DNA from 3 places in the Brenneria sp. L3-3C-1 genome. Region 3 is predicted to be linked to each of the others. Evidence: predicted binding sites of a transcription regulator. Region 3 holds the regulator's gene; each other region holds the start of a gene.

Region 1 (4,182 bases), on a different contig from region 3:
AGGTTGAATTTAGCGCTGATTTCACCGCCGTAGATATAGGCTTTATCGCGGTTCTCGGTCAGATAAAGAATGCTGAGATTACTCGGCACGCCGGCGAACAAGGCGGGATTATCGGCGCGGCGGTAGTAACCGTTGGCGATAAAGTTCTTGTAATCACTATAGAAGGCCGACGCGCTTAGCGTGACGCCTTCCACTATCTGACCTTTCAGCCCCAGTTCATAGTTATCGCTGGTTTCGGTTTTCAGGTTTGGATCGCTCAGGATGGCATAGCTACTGGAAGTGCCCATATAGCCGAGAGCCCAGGAGCCGTACAGTTGCCCGTCGGTGGGGAACTGGGCACCGCGCCGGTATTGAACGTAGGCCAGCAGATCGGGCGTGAGGGTGTACTGGAATGCGATGGACGGCAGAACCTGTCCATCGGCATTGGTGCCATACATGCCGGCGGCTTCGTCTGAAGTTACATTGCCATTAGTGTTGGTAAACAGATTGGACGCGTTCTTTGGTTCGGCGTGCTGCCAGGCAAAACGCACTCCGGGTACGACCGAGAAGTCGCGACCCGCCAGATCCCAGGTGATCTTGTCCTGTACGAAAGCGCCCAGATTGACGATTTCGCTATCCGCCTGCGGGCGCCCCAGATCGATACCCAGGCCGCTAGCCGTCAGATTTTCCGTGATGAACGGACGTTCTGTTTTCGACTGACGAGCATTGAAACCGTAGCTGATACTGTGATTACGCCATTCCTTGCTAGCCTTGCTCTCAAGACCGATGGTTTTGGTATCGTAGTTGCTCCAGACGGAAGCCGGCGTGGAAGCATCGGTGACGGTATAGTCGTGCGCTTCGGTTTGGGTATAAAACAGCTTGGTGTTCAGGCTGTCGAACAGCGCGAAATCTTCCGGCGTATAGAGATCCGCCAGACTGAATCCCCAACGGCGGGTCTGACTGTCCTGATAGGAGGTGCTGCCGTCAAGTGACGAGACGCCCGATGCGCTCATGTTCCAGGTCGGGAAATTGGCGTGATTGGTTTTGTGATAATAATCGACGGTGGCGGTAAGCTGATGCGAACTCGTCGCCTGCCAGATACCGGACGCCAATATCGCGTTGGAGTGCCAGTTGGCCGGGGTGCTGTCGATCGCGGCGTCGCGCTGGTTTTCGGTTTCATTGCCGTCGCGACGGCTGATGACGATAACGCCGCGCAGATCGTCGTCGCCGCCGGCCGCGGTAATGCCGTTGTGGACGCTGCGGTTGGCGGAGTCATAACCGGCCTGATAACCAAAATAGCTGTGCTTGCCGGCGTTTAGATAATCATTGGCGGATTTTGGTTTGAAAGAGACCGACCCGCCCAGCGCGTTATTACTGTTGGCGACCGACGTGGCGCCGGATTCGATATCCACTGAACCGTACAGGTACGGGTCGAGATAGTCGCCACGGCCAATGCCGGTGCTGCCCGTCTGGCGGCGACCGCTGACCGTGGATGTACCGCGATCGGTGGAAGACGGTAGCTCCACGCCGTCGATATCAATGGAGACCCGGTTGTTTTCCAGCCCGCGAATATTGTATCCACTGGCGCCGCCGCGGTCATAGCTGCTTTTACCTGCGCTGACGCCGCTGGTGACGCCCGGCGCGCTGATCAGCGGCTGGTAGCGCATGATGGTACTGAAATCGTTGCCGCCCTCTTTCTGCATATCGCTGGCGGTGATGATTGTCTTGGTACCGGCTTCTTTCTCAACTTTGGGCGAGTAAACCGTCATTACATCGCCGGTCGGCTCGGATTGGCTGGTCGGGGTCGTCTGATTTTTTGTCCCGGCGGCATCGTTGTTCGCCACGTTACGCTGTGCGGGTGATTGGCTATCGGCCGCCGTGCTGTTCAACGCTGTGCCGGCCAATATCCCGGTGAGAAGAATTTTATTGAGATTCTTATTAATTAACATAGTGATACTCTTTTCTATGGTTCTGTTCGACCAGCCATGCCGGGATAAACAGGACGATGCTGGCAGCCAACTTCAAAAGTTAACGTCTGATAACATTACAAAAAATATGGAAATGATAACCATTACCATATGATAATTATTATCATTGTTGGAAAAAATCATAATGAATAATTCTTAATAAAACGTTTTGGCGGGTAATCGGCCGCGTGGCTTTCGAGCGTTTCATCATCGACCGGCGCGCCCAAAATAAAGCCGTCAGGCGTCGCCGCCGGTGACGGGTGAGTCCGCCGGCGTTATCTGTGACAGGACACGGCCAGATAAGGTACTATTCCCGCCAAACATGCCGTGTAGCGTGTTAAAGAAAGCAATAATCGCGCTGCGATGTGAGGAAATGAGATAAATGAGTGAGATGACGCATGACGGCGCAGAAAGCCTGGCGCTGCACACGTTTACTGAAAATGCGTACCTGAACTACTCCATGTACGTCATCATGGATCGGGCGTTGCCGTTTATCGGCGACGGTCTGAAGCCGGTACAGCGCCGTATTATTTATGCCATGTCGGAGCTGGGCCTGAATGCCAGCGCCAAATTCAAAAAATCGGCCCGTACCGTCGGCGACGTGTTGGGTAAATATCATCCGCATGGCGACAGCGCCTGTTACGAGGCGATGGTATTAATGGCGCAGCCCTTCTCCTACCGCTATCCGCTGGTGGACGGGCAGGGGAACTGGGGGGCGCCGGACGATCCCAAATCATTTGCTGCCATGCGTTATACCGAATCCCGGCTGTCTAAATATGCTGAAACCCTGCTGGGAGAACTGGGGCAGGGGACGGTCGACTATGTGCCGAATTTTGACGGCACCATGCAGGAGCCGAAAATGCTGCCTGCCCGGCTGCCGAACATTCTGCTTAACGGCACGACCGGGATCGCCGTCGGTATGGCGACCGACATCCCGCCGCATAACGTCCGTGAAGTGGCGGCGGCGGCGGTGGCGCTGATCGATAAACCCGGCTCCTCGCTGGAAGATCTGTTGCAATACGTTCACGGGCCTGATTTCCCGACGGAAGCGGAAATCATTACCCCGCGTGATGACGTGCGTAAAATTTACCAGAACGGGCGCGGTTCGGTGCGTATGCGCGCCGTCTGGAAAAAAGAGGATGGCGAAGTGGTGATCACCGCGCTGCCTCATCAGGTTTCGGGGGCCAAAGTGCTGGAGCAGATAGCCAGCCAGATGCGCGCCAAGAAACTGCCGATGATTGAAGATCTGCGTGATGAATCCGACCACGAAAACCCTACCCGATTAGTGCTGGTGCCGCGCTCCAACCGTATCGATCTGGATCAGGTGATGAACCATCTGTTCGCCACCACCGATCTGGAAAAAAGCTACCGTATCAATATGAATATGATCGGTCTGGATGGTCGCCCCGCCGTCAAAGGGCTGGTGGAAATCCTGACTGAATGGCTGGTGTTCCGCCGTGATACCGTGCGCCGCCGCTTGAATTACCGTCTGGAAAAAGTGCTCAAGCGTTTGCATATTCTGGAAGGTTTGCTGATTGCGTTCCTCAATATCGATGAAGTGATCCACATTATTCGCACCGAAGACGAGCCTAAGCCGGTGTTGATGCGTCAGTTCAGCCTGAGCGAAACGCAGGCCGAAGCGATTCTGGAATTGAAATTACGCCATTTGGCCAAGCTGGAAGAGATGAAAATCCGCGGCGAGCAGGACGATCTGGCGAAAGAGCGCGATCATCTTCAGGCGTTGCTGGGATCTGAGCGTAAGCTGAGTAATCTGCTGAAAAAAGAAATTCAGGCGGATGCGCAAGCTTATGGCGACGATCGCCGTTCGCCGTTGCAGGAACGCGGCGAGGCGAAAGCCATGAGCGAACATGATTTTGTCCCGTCGGAACCCGTCACGATCGTGCTGTCGGAAATGGGCTGGGTACGCAGCGCCAAAGGACACGATATCGATCCTTCCGGGTTAAGTTATAAAGCGGGCGACAGCTTCCGTTCCGCCGCCCGCGGTAAAACCAATCAGCCGGTGGTGTTTATCGACTCGACAGGCCGCAGCTACGCGCTTGATCCGCTGACGCTGCCTTCGGCGCGCGGTCAGGGCGAGCCGTTGACCGGTAAGCTGACGCCGCCGCCGGGCGCGACCGTCGAACAGGTACTGATGGCCGCGGACGATCAACTGCTGTTGATGGCTTCCGACGCCGGCTATGGGTTTGTCTGTACCTTTAACGATCTGGTGGCGCGC
Region 2 (4,182 bases), on a different contig from region 3:
GGTCGAAAGTCTTTCCAACCGCGGTATCTCCACCTCGCTCAATTCACGCCACCATGCCTCACTGCCGGCATCATGCCGATGCAGCATCAATTGAATCGGGGGTTGCTCAGCATAGTGATTCATTGAAATTACTCTCTCTGCCGTGAGCCGATTTAATCGCGTTCTCCCAGGTTGCTCTGAAACTTGGATGTGATAACCCGGAACAGCGATGTAAAAGAGGGTTGACCACCATGGCGACCGAAACGATCGCCATGGTCTGTTCAGTGATGAGAGGCGCTACCACTCATAATTCACCGTCGCGGTAACCGTACGCCCGATACCGTAGAAGCAGGCGGTGGCGGAAGCACACGAGGCGACATATTTTTTGTCGAACATATTATTCAGATTGATCTGCGCCGACACGCCTTTCAGCGATGGCGTCAGACCGCCCAGTTCATAGCTGACTTTCGCATCGTATAAGTCGGCGGCGGGAACTTTAAAGGTGTTCTGGGCGTTACCCTGGCTGGTGCCGATATATCTGGCGCCCAGACCAAGACCGAGACCGTTCGCCGCGCCGGAGTGGAAATTATATTCCCCCCACAGTGAAGCCATATGCGAGGGAATACGCGCCGGGGTTTTACCTTGCGTGCCGGCCACGGTGGTTTTGACGGTTTCGGAATCGATATAGCTATAGGAGGCGATCAGGTTGATGGATTCGGTCAATGCCGAATGCACTTCCACCTCCAGTCCCTGATTGCGGATTTCGCCGATCTGTTCAAACCAGCCCAGGCTGCTGTTATAGGTGGACACGTTCTGCTGGCGCAGATCGTAGAGCGACAGGCTCATCAAGGTATTCCAGCCCGGCGGCTGATATTTGACCCCGACTTCCACCTGTTTGCCGGTGGTCGGATCAAAAGGCGCAGCGCCCGGCGCACGGTTGGTTTGCAGGTTGGGTTCGAACGACGTGCTGTAGCTGATATACGGCGAAACGCCGTTATCGAAGGCATACAGCAACGCCGCGCGGCCGGTGAACTTGTTATCGTTTTGCTGGATCTGAGTGCTGTCGAGATAGTCGTTGGTGCGTACTTCCGTCCAGTCGTAGCGCCCCGACAGCAACAGGTTCCAGTTATTCCATTCCATTTGATCCTGCGCGTAGACGCCGAACTGATCCAGCGTCTGTAACTCATCCGTTGCCTTGCTCAGAGTGCTCTCATCCACTGATATACCATAGCTGGGAGAGGACCAATCAATTTGGTAGCTGGTACTGCTGCCCCGCCACAGTTTCTGCCGATCCTTATTCCATTTATAGTCAAGGCCGGTCAACACCAGATGATCCACCGCCCCGGTGGCGAACTGGGCCTGTAACTGATTATCCAGCACAAACTCATCGGTATCACGCTCTTCTACCTGAGCGCGTCGGTTCAGCACATAGGTACTGGCGGAGTTTGCATAGACAAAGTATTTGTATTTCTGATTGATATTGGCGTAGCGCGCATTTTGCCTGAAAGTAAATATCTCGCCGAAGTTATGTTCAAACTCATAGCCAATAGCGGATTGCTCGCGCTCTGACAGATTAAAGGACGGATCGCTGACATTAAAATCACGGGGAATATAACCCCGCTCGGTGCCGAATACCGTACCCACCGACGGCAGGAAGTTGCGGTAGCCGGCATCGGGATCTTTCTGGAAACTGGTCAGCAACGTGAAGCGGGTATCGATATTGGGATACCAGGTCAGCGACGGCGCAATCGCGTAGCGCGTCTCTTTGTAATCCTTGACCTGATTATTCTGGGTGCGCGCCAGACCGTTGAGGCGATACAGCAGGGTATTGTCATCATTCAATGCGCCGCCAAAGTCAAACGCCCCCTGGGCCAGCTCATTATTGCCGCCTTTGATCTGGACTTTGCGTATCGGGGTGGCCGTCGGACGTTTGCTGGTCATACTGACCAGGCCGCCGGGATTGACCTGGCCGTAGAGCACCGACGCCGGGCCTCTGACCACTTCCACCCGCTCCAGCAACCAGGGTTCAATCACCCCGGTTTGCGACCCGGCCGAACCGCCGAAACTCAAACCGTCCAAAAATCGCGGTACATAGGAAAATCCGCGAATAAACACCTCATCATAACGGTTGGAACTGCCGCGGTACTCAGAAATCACCCCGGCGGAATAGCGCAACGCCTGCGGAACCGAGGACACATCCTGCGCATCCATCTGATCGCGGGTGACAACGGAAATAGATTGCGGCGTTTTTATCAATGGCGTTGCGGTTTTACTGCCGGCCTGGCTGGTGGTCGCCACCATTCCTTTAAGCGGCGCGGTGGGCGATTCATTTGTTGTTCCGGCGACCACTGTGATGGTGTCGCCCTGTGAGCCGGCCGTTGTGTCTGCCGCCATGCCCGGAACTGGGTGCACTATTGCCAGTACCCATCCCATATGCAAGCAGGCATGAAAACTTTTTTTATGCTTTATTTTCATATAATTAACCTTTGCGCAATATTGTTAACATCATCCCATGTAACCCTATTTTTTTGCCAAAAAACCTTAGCACAGCAAAAATGCAAAATGCTAATGATATTTATTATCATTAGCATTTTTTTAATTAGCGGCGGAATTTTGGTTTTTTAATGCCTGAGCAGGCATATGGGATGTGGGCTTATCGGCAACGGTCAGACGATAGCAACACCTGGGATCGGGTGGTAACGTCCACACGGCACAATCAGCGGCGTGTGAGATACCGGGTCGTCAATAATCACGCAAGGCATGCCGAACACCTGTCTGATCAGGTCGGCGCTGACGATCTCGGAAGGTTTCCCCTGCGCCATAAGCCGTCCGGCCTGCATAACGATCAGATGGTCGGCATAACGACAGGCCTGATTCAGGTCGTGCAGCACCGCCACCAGCGTACGGTCATGTTGCTGGTGAAGATCGCGAAACAGATCGAGCAGATCAATCTGATGCGCCATATCCAGCCAGGTGGTGGGCTCATCCAGCAGCAACAGCGAGGTCTGCTGCGCCAGCACCATGGCTATCCATACCCGTTGGCGCTGACCGCCAGATAGTTCATCCACGCTACGCTCAGCCAGTGAACTGACGTTGGTGGCGAGCATCGCCTGCTCTACCGCTTCCTGATCCGCCGCGCTCCACGGTTTCAACAGGTTCTGATGCGGATAGCGCCCGCGCGCCACCAGATCAGCCACCGTGATGTTATCCGGTACGATGGCATGCTGCGGCAGCAGGCCGATTTGCCGGGCCAGCGCTTTAGTGGGGAGATGATGAATGTTTTTGCCATCCAGCAGCACCTCTCCCGCCAGCGGTTTCAATAACCGGCACAGCGCCCGCAGCAACGTGGATTTGCCGCAGGCATTAGGGCCGATAATCACACTGAATTGATTATCCGGAATGGTGACGCTCAATGCTTCGGCGATGATTTTTTTATCGTACGCAAGCGTAAGGTCGGTGGCGTGCAAGAGACTCGTCATCAATGCTTTACTCTTCATAATTGCCGTAAAATTTTAATTAATCATCATGCCAGAAGTCTTCGTGCCTATTCTACGTACATGATGTTTCACCTCAGGGTTTTCCCGGATTTTCCTTCTCCGTATCCTCGCCATCATCTTCTTTCACCGGCGTACTGGCGGTCAGCAAATAGGGCGACTGCTGCCAGCGGGTGCGGCGGTTCTGCAACAGGGTACGGGTTAGAATGATGCCGATCGCCAGCGACAGCAGAATCATCAAGCGCAGAATATTGGTGGTGTTGTCCACCTGCTTGGCTTCGGTCTCCAGCACGTGCGTATCGAGCGTAATACGTAGAAAACCGATCGGACCGTCTTTGCCCTCAATGGGCTGCACCAACTGATAGTTAAAGTAGCTGCCGACCCGATTGCCATCCAATGCCAGCCGATCCCGGAGCTGAACCTGCTCGCCGGCGCGGGCGATCAACGAACCATCCTGCTGATAAATGCCGGCATCCAGAATACGGCTATGATCGGTAAGTTGCTTAAGGATATTATTGATTTTCAGGCTGTTATCGTCAGCGCTTTCCATCAGCGGAGAGAGGCTGTAGGCAACCTGGCTGGTCAAGGTGCGCGCCAGCTCTTCCACCTGTTCGGAGCGCGCCATCTGGTGACTCAGACTAAAATAAGAAGCGCCCTGCATCAGTATCACCAGCAGAGCTAAGCAAATCAGCACAATGGCTGTGCGATG
Region 3 (4,182 bases):
TGAAGAGTGGGTGACGATGCCGAATCATCCGAATAAACCGGAAATGGGATCCCGTCAGGTTGCATTCAGCCGCGAGGTGTATATCGATCGCGCTGATTTCCGTGAGGAAGCCAATAAACAGTATAAGCGTCTGGTGCTGGGTAAAGAGGTTCGTCTGCGTAACGCTTATGTGATTAAAGCGGAACATATTGATAAAGACGAGCAGGGCGCCATCACCGCCATCTACTGTCGCTACGATCCGGATACCTTAAGTAAAGATCCGGCTGATGGCCGCAAGGTAAAAGGCGTGATTCACTGGGTGTCCGTAGCGCATGCGTTGCCGGCGGAGTTCCGCTTGTACGATCGTCTGTTTAGCGTCGCCAATCCGGCGGCGGCGGATGATTTCCTGTCAACCATCAACCCGGAATCGCTGAAAGTGGTGCAGGGATTCGTTGAGGCGAGTCTGGCGCAGGCGGAAGCGGAAAAAGCGTATCAGTTTGAGCGCGAAGGCTACTTCTGCGCCGATCGGGTTTATTCCAGCGCGCAGCATCTGGTGTTTAATCGCACGGTAGGCCTGCGGGATACCTGGGTGGGGTGATAGCGGGATTGGCTTACAGAGTAAAACAAAAATAAAACCGCCTCGGCGGTTTTATTTTATGACGGACAGGAAGTCCGTCACCCTACGGATCGTCGCAAGCGACGTTGAAAAGAGGTTGCTGACAAAGTCGTCTGTAAGCCTGAGATACCCGGGCCTACCGTACCGAGGGGCCATTATGGGACACATCCTTGTGCCCCACCCTGCGGGCCAGCATAAATGCTGTTCAAATTTGCTCCTGGCAAATTTGTCGGCGGCTTACGCCGCTACGACCCCTCGCCACGCTCTCCCTAATAACAGGCTATGTCAATGGTCTGAAAATCGCTTCAGGCGATTTTTTATGCGGTCGATTTATCTTCTTGCATCGTGCAGGGTTTCGTCTTCACGGCAATCCCCTTCACTGCAATGGCCATACAGATACAAACTGTGGTTGGTCAACTTGATACCGTGTCTTTCCGCTATTTCGCGTTGGCGTGCTTCGATATATTCGTCACGGAATTCAATCACTTTGCCACAATCCAGACAAATCAGATGGTCATGATGATACTGCTGCGTCAGTTCAAAAACGGATTTACCGCCTTCAAAATTATGACGGGTTACGATCCCCGCATCATCAAACTGATTCAGTACGCGGTAGACGGTCGCTAGACCAATCTCTTCACCCATATCAATCAGTTTCTTATATAAATCTTCCGCACTGACGTGATGGCACTCCGGATCCTGCAACACTTCCAGAATTTTCAGTCTTGGAAGAGTGACTTTCAGGCCGGCCTTCTTTAATGCGATGTTGTTGTCAGTCATGCGGATTTAGTCCTGTTGCTTACTTATCAATGGAGGCTACCTAGCCTATGTCATCGGTCGGCTCAAAAAATGTAATAACGTCCCAATTATAGAACTGCGCATTCAAAATGAAAACCATGGAATGTTAACAATATTATTTCCACATACACTACAGGTGTACCATGCAATGTATTGTTGGTAAATGAGGAACGTTCAATGAACGCACAGAACCGATGTGGGTATTGTACATACTTATAAGGAGAAGTTAAAAAAATGTATCAATTTTTATGAGAGGTTTTTTCTATCAATCTGGCTCTGACGAGAGTGTCATCAGAGCCAGAGAATCGGCTCAGCCTACCAGTTCTTTCAGATTCAGTTCGTCGCCGATCTGTTTTACCCAGGCTGTAACGCGCTCGCTGGTCAGTTCGGGTTGACGATCTTCGTCGATGGCCAAACCGATGAAGTGGTTGTCATCAGCCAGACCTTTAGAGGCTTCAAAGTAATACCCTTCCGTCGGCCAGTGTCCAATAATCGTCGCGCCATGCGGTTCAATGATATCGCGGATGGTGCCCATGGCGTCACAGAAGTACTCGGCATAGTCTTCCTGATCGCCGCAGCCGAACAAGGCAACCAGTTTACCGCTGAAGTCGATCTCTTCCAGCGTAGGGAAAAAGTCATCCCAGTCGCACTGCGCTTCCCCGTAGTACCAGGTAGGGATACCGAGCAATAAAATATCGAACGCTTCAAGATCTTCTTTGCTGCTTTTGGCGATGTCATGAACTTCGGCAACGTCGGTTCCCAGTTGCTGTTGGATCGTCTTGGCAATGTTCTCGGTATTGCCAGTGTCACTGCCAAAGAAAATTCCTATGAGTGCCATGAATTGAATAACCTCTTGATTCTTAATGGTATGATGCCGTGTTTTACCCACTTATCGGCTAATAATAGCAGACGCGCCCGGCATGAGAAACTCGTATCGGTAAGCATCGGTAAATTGTGGCGGGTATTTTGCTGATACGCATTTTCCTGTTGTCGCCCCGGCTGACGACCCTTGGTGATTAAATTTTTTAACGTAATCTCTTTAAACTTAAAAAATTATGTGTATGGCGAGTTATGAAATTGTTCACAGAATAGAAAATAAATGAGCATAAGAACCGCCCTGACTCTAAATGTTCTCTGAACTTTGTCGATTTAGTTAACGTGATTTTATCTGTTTTCAACATAACGGAACGTTAGCGCCAGATAAAGGTGACATATCTTGTTGGCATGAATTTCTGTGTTTCATTGTTGAATGACGATGAAAATGTCCTTTTATGTGTGTTTAGTTCGGAGTGAACCATGAAATTTTTAAAGAACATTGCCATCAGAACGGCCATGCTATGGGTGCTTGGCACTTTCTGTGTGCTCTGGGGCGGCGTGTCGATATACACCATGTTTTCTTTCAAAGAGATGACGACAACGTCCAAGACCAGTAGCCTCCTGGTGCAAAATATGAATTTTGTTAATCAGGGCAACGATCAATATTTTCGCATGGTGACGCGCCTGGCTCGCGCCGTTGATGCACGTCGCAACGGCGATAATGAAGCGGCGGACAGAGAGCAGGCATCTTCTTTGAATGCGCTTAATACCTTAAAAGCGGATTTGGCGGCGTTTAATGGCATAGACCACGCAGGGCTGGACGATGCGCTGGTGCAGGCGGTGAGCCGTGACTGGAATAACCTGATTACCCAGGGCGTTGAACCTTTATACCAAAAAGCCGCGGCAAACGAATTTGATGATTATCAGAATCAGGCGAAAAATGTTGTTCCGCCGCTGAGTCGTCAGTTCGGCGCGTCGTTAACGGCGTTCAATAAGGTCGGTTCAGAGCAGTTTTCCGCCGCTGGAACCCGCTTTGAACAGATTACCGCCATTGGTCAGAACATTTTGCTGGCCGGTTTGATTATTGGGTTGATGCTGCTGTTTCTGACCGATCGTTATCTGGTGATGTGTCTGGTGCGGCCATTGAATGATTTGCGCGATCACTTCAGCGTGATTGCATCCGGTCAGTTAGGCAAGCCAATTATTGATTTCGGCCGTAACTGCGTCGGTAAATTATTTCCGCTGTTGCGTGAAATGCAAACCAGCCTGGCGAACACGGTCAGCACGATTAGAAATAGCACGGATTCTATTTATCAGGGGGCTTCGGAAATCGCCTCTGGCAATAACGATCTGTCATCACGTACCGAGCAGCAGGCTTCGGCTCTGGAAGAAACCGCCGCCAGCATGGAACAGTTAACGGCAACGGTGAAACAGAACGCCGAAAACGCCAACCATGCCAGCCAGTTGGCTTTACAAGCCTCAACGACGGCGAAGAAAGGGGGCGATATTGTCGGCAACGTGGTGAAAACCATGGCGGAGATTTCCGGCAGTTCGCGGAAAATCGCCGAGATTACGACGGTGATAAACGGTATTGCTTTCCAAACCAATATTCTGGCGCTCAACGCGGCGGTCGAAGCCGCGCGCGCGGGTGAGCAGGGACGTGGATTTGCCGTGGTGGCGGGGGAAGTGCGCAGCCTGGCGCAGCGCAGCGCGCAGGCGGCCAAAGAGATTGAAGGGCTGATTTCAGACTCGGTAAGATGCGTGGATAGCGGTTCTCATCTGGTTGAAGATGCCGGGAATACCATGCAGGAAATTGTCCGGGCGGTGACGAACGTAACCGATATTATGGGTGAAATCGCTTCCGCATCGGAAGAGCAAAGCAAGGGGATCGCTCAGGTCGCGCAGGCGGTCTCGGAAATGGACAGCGTGACTCAGCAGAATGCGGCATTGGTCGAGCAGGCCTCTTCGGCGGC

The links. Region 3 encodes Fur, which represses iron uptake genes when iron is present. Its sites were predicted from a motif close to ATAATAATGAGAACNACTATCAA; they were not measured.
Region 1: the regulator Fur is predicted to act here: its motif matches at 2,035-2,057, upstream of JG725_RS11270 (TonB-dependent hemoglobin/transferrin/lactoferrin family receptor).
Region 2: the regulator Fur is predicted to act here: its motif matches at 2,542-2,564, upstream of JG725_RS10805 (TonB-dependent siderophore receptor).

Annotation. Positions count from the first base shown of each region.
Region 1 is NZ_JAEMHF010000004.1:171,297-175,478, reverse strand. It holds gene JG725_RS11270 (TonB-dependent hemoglobin/transferrin/lactoferrin family receptor) at 1-1,928, opposite strand, end outside; gene parC (DNA topoisomerase IV subunit A) at 2,329-4,182, shown strand, end outside.
Region 2 is NZ_JAEMHF010000004.1:63,172-67,353, forward strand. It holds gene fes (enterochelin esterase) at 1-123, opposite strand, end outside; gene JG725_RS10805 (TonB-dependent siderophore receptor) at 277-2,373, opposite strand; gene JG725_RS10810 (ABC transporter ATP-binding protein) at 2,646-3,458, opposite strand; gene JG725_RS10815 (YtjB family periplasmic protein) at 3,550-4,182, opposite strand, start outside.
Region 3 is NZ_JAEMHF010000002.1:190,197-194,378, reverse strand. It holds gene glnS (glutamine--tRNA ligase) at 1-577, shown strand, start outside; gene fur (ferric iron uptake transcriptional regulator) at 926-1,375, opposite strand; gene fldA (flavodoxin FldA) at 1,704-2,231, opposite strand; gene JG725_RS07315 (methyl-accepting chemotaxis protein) at 2,690-4,182, shown strand, end outside.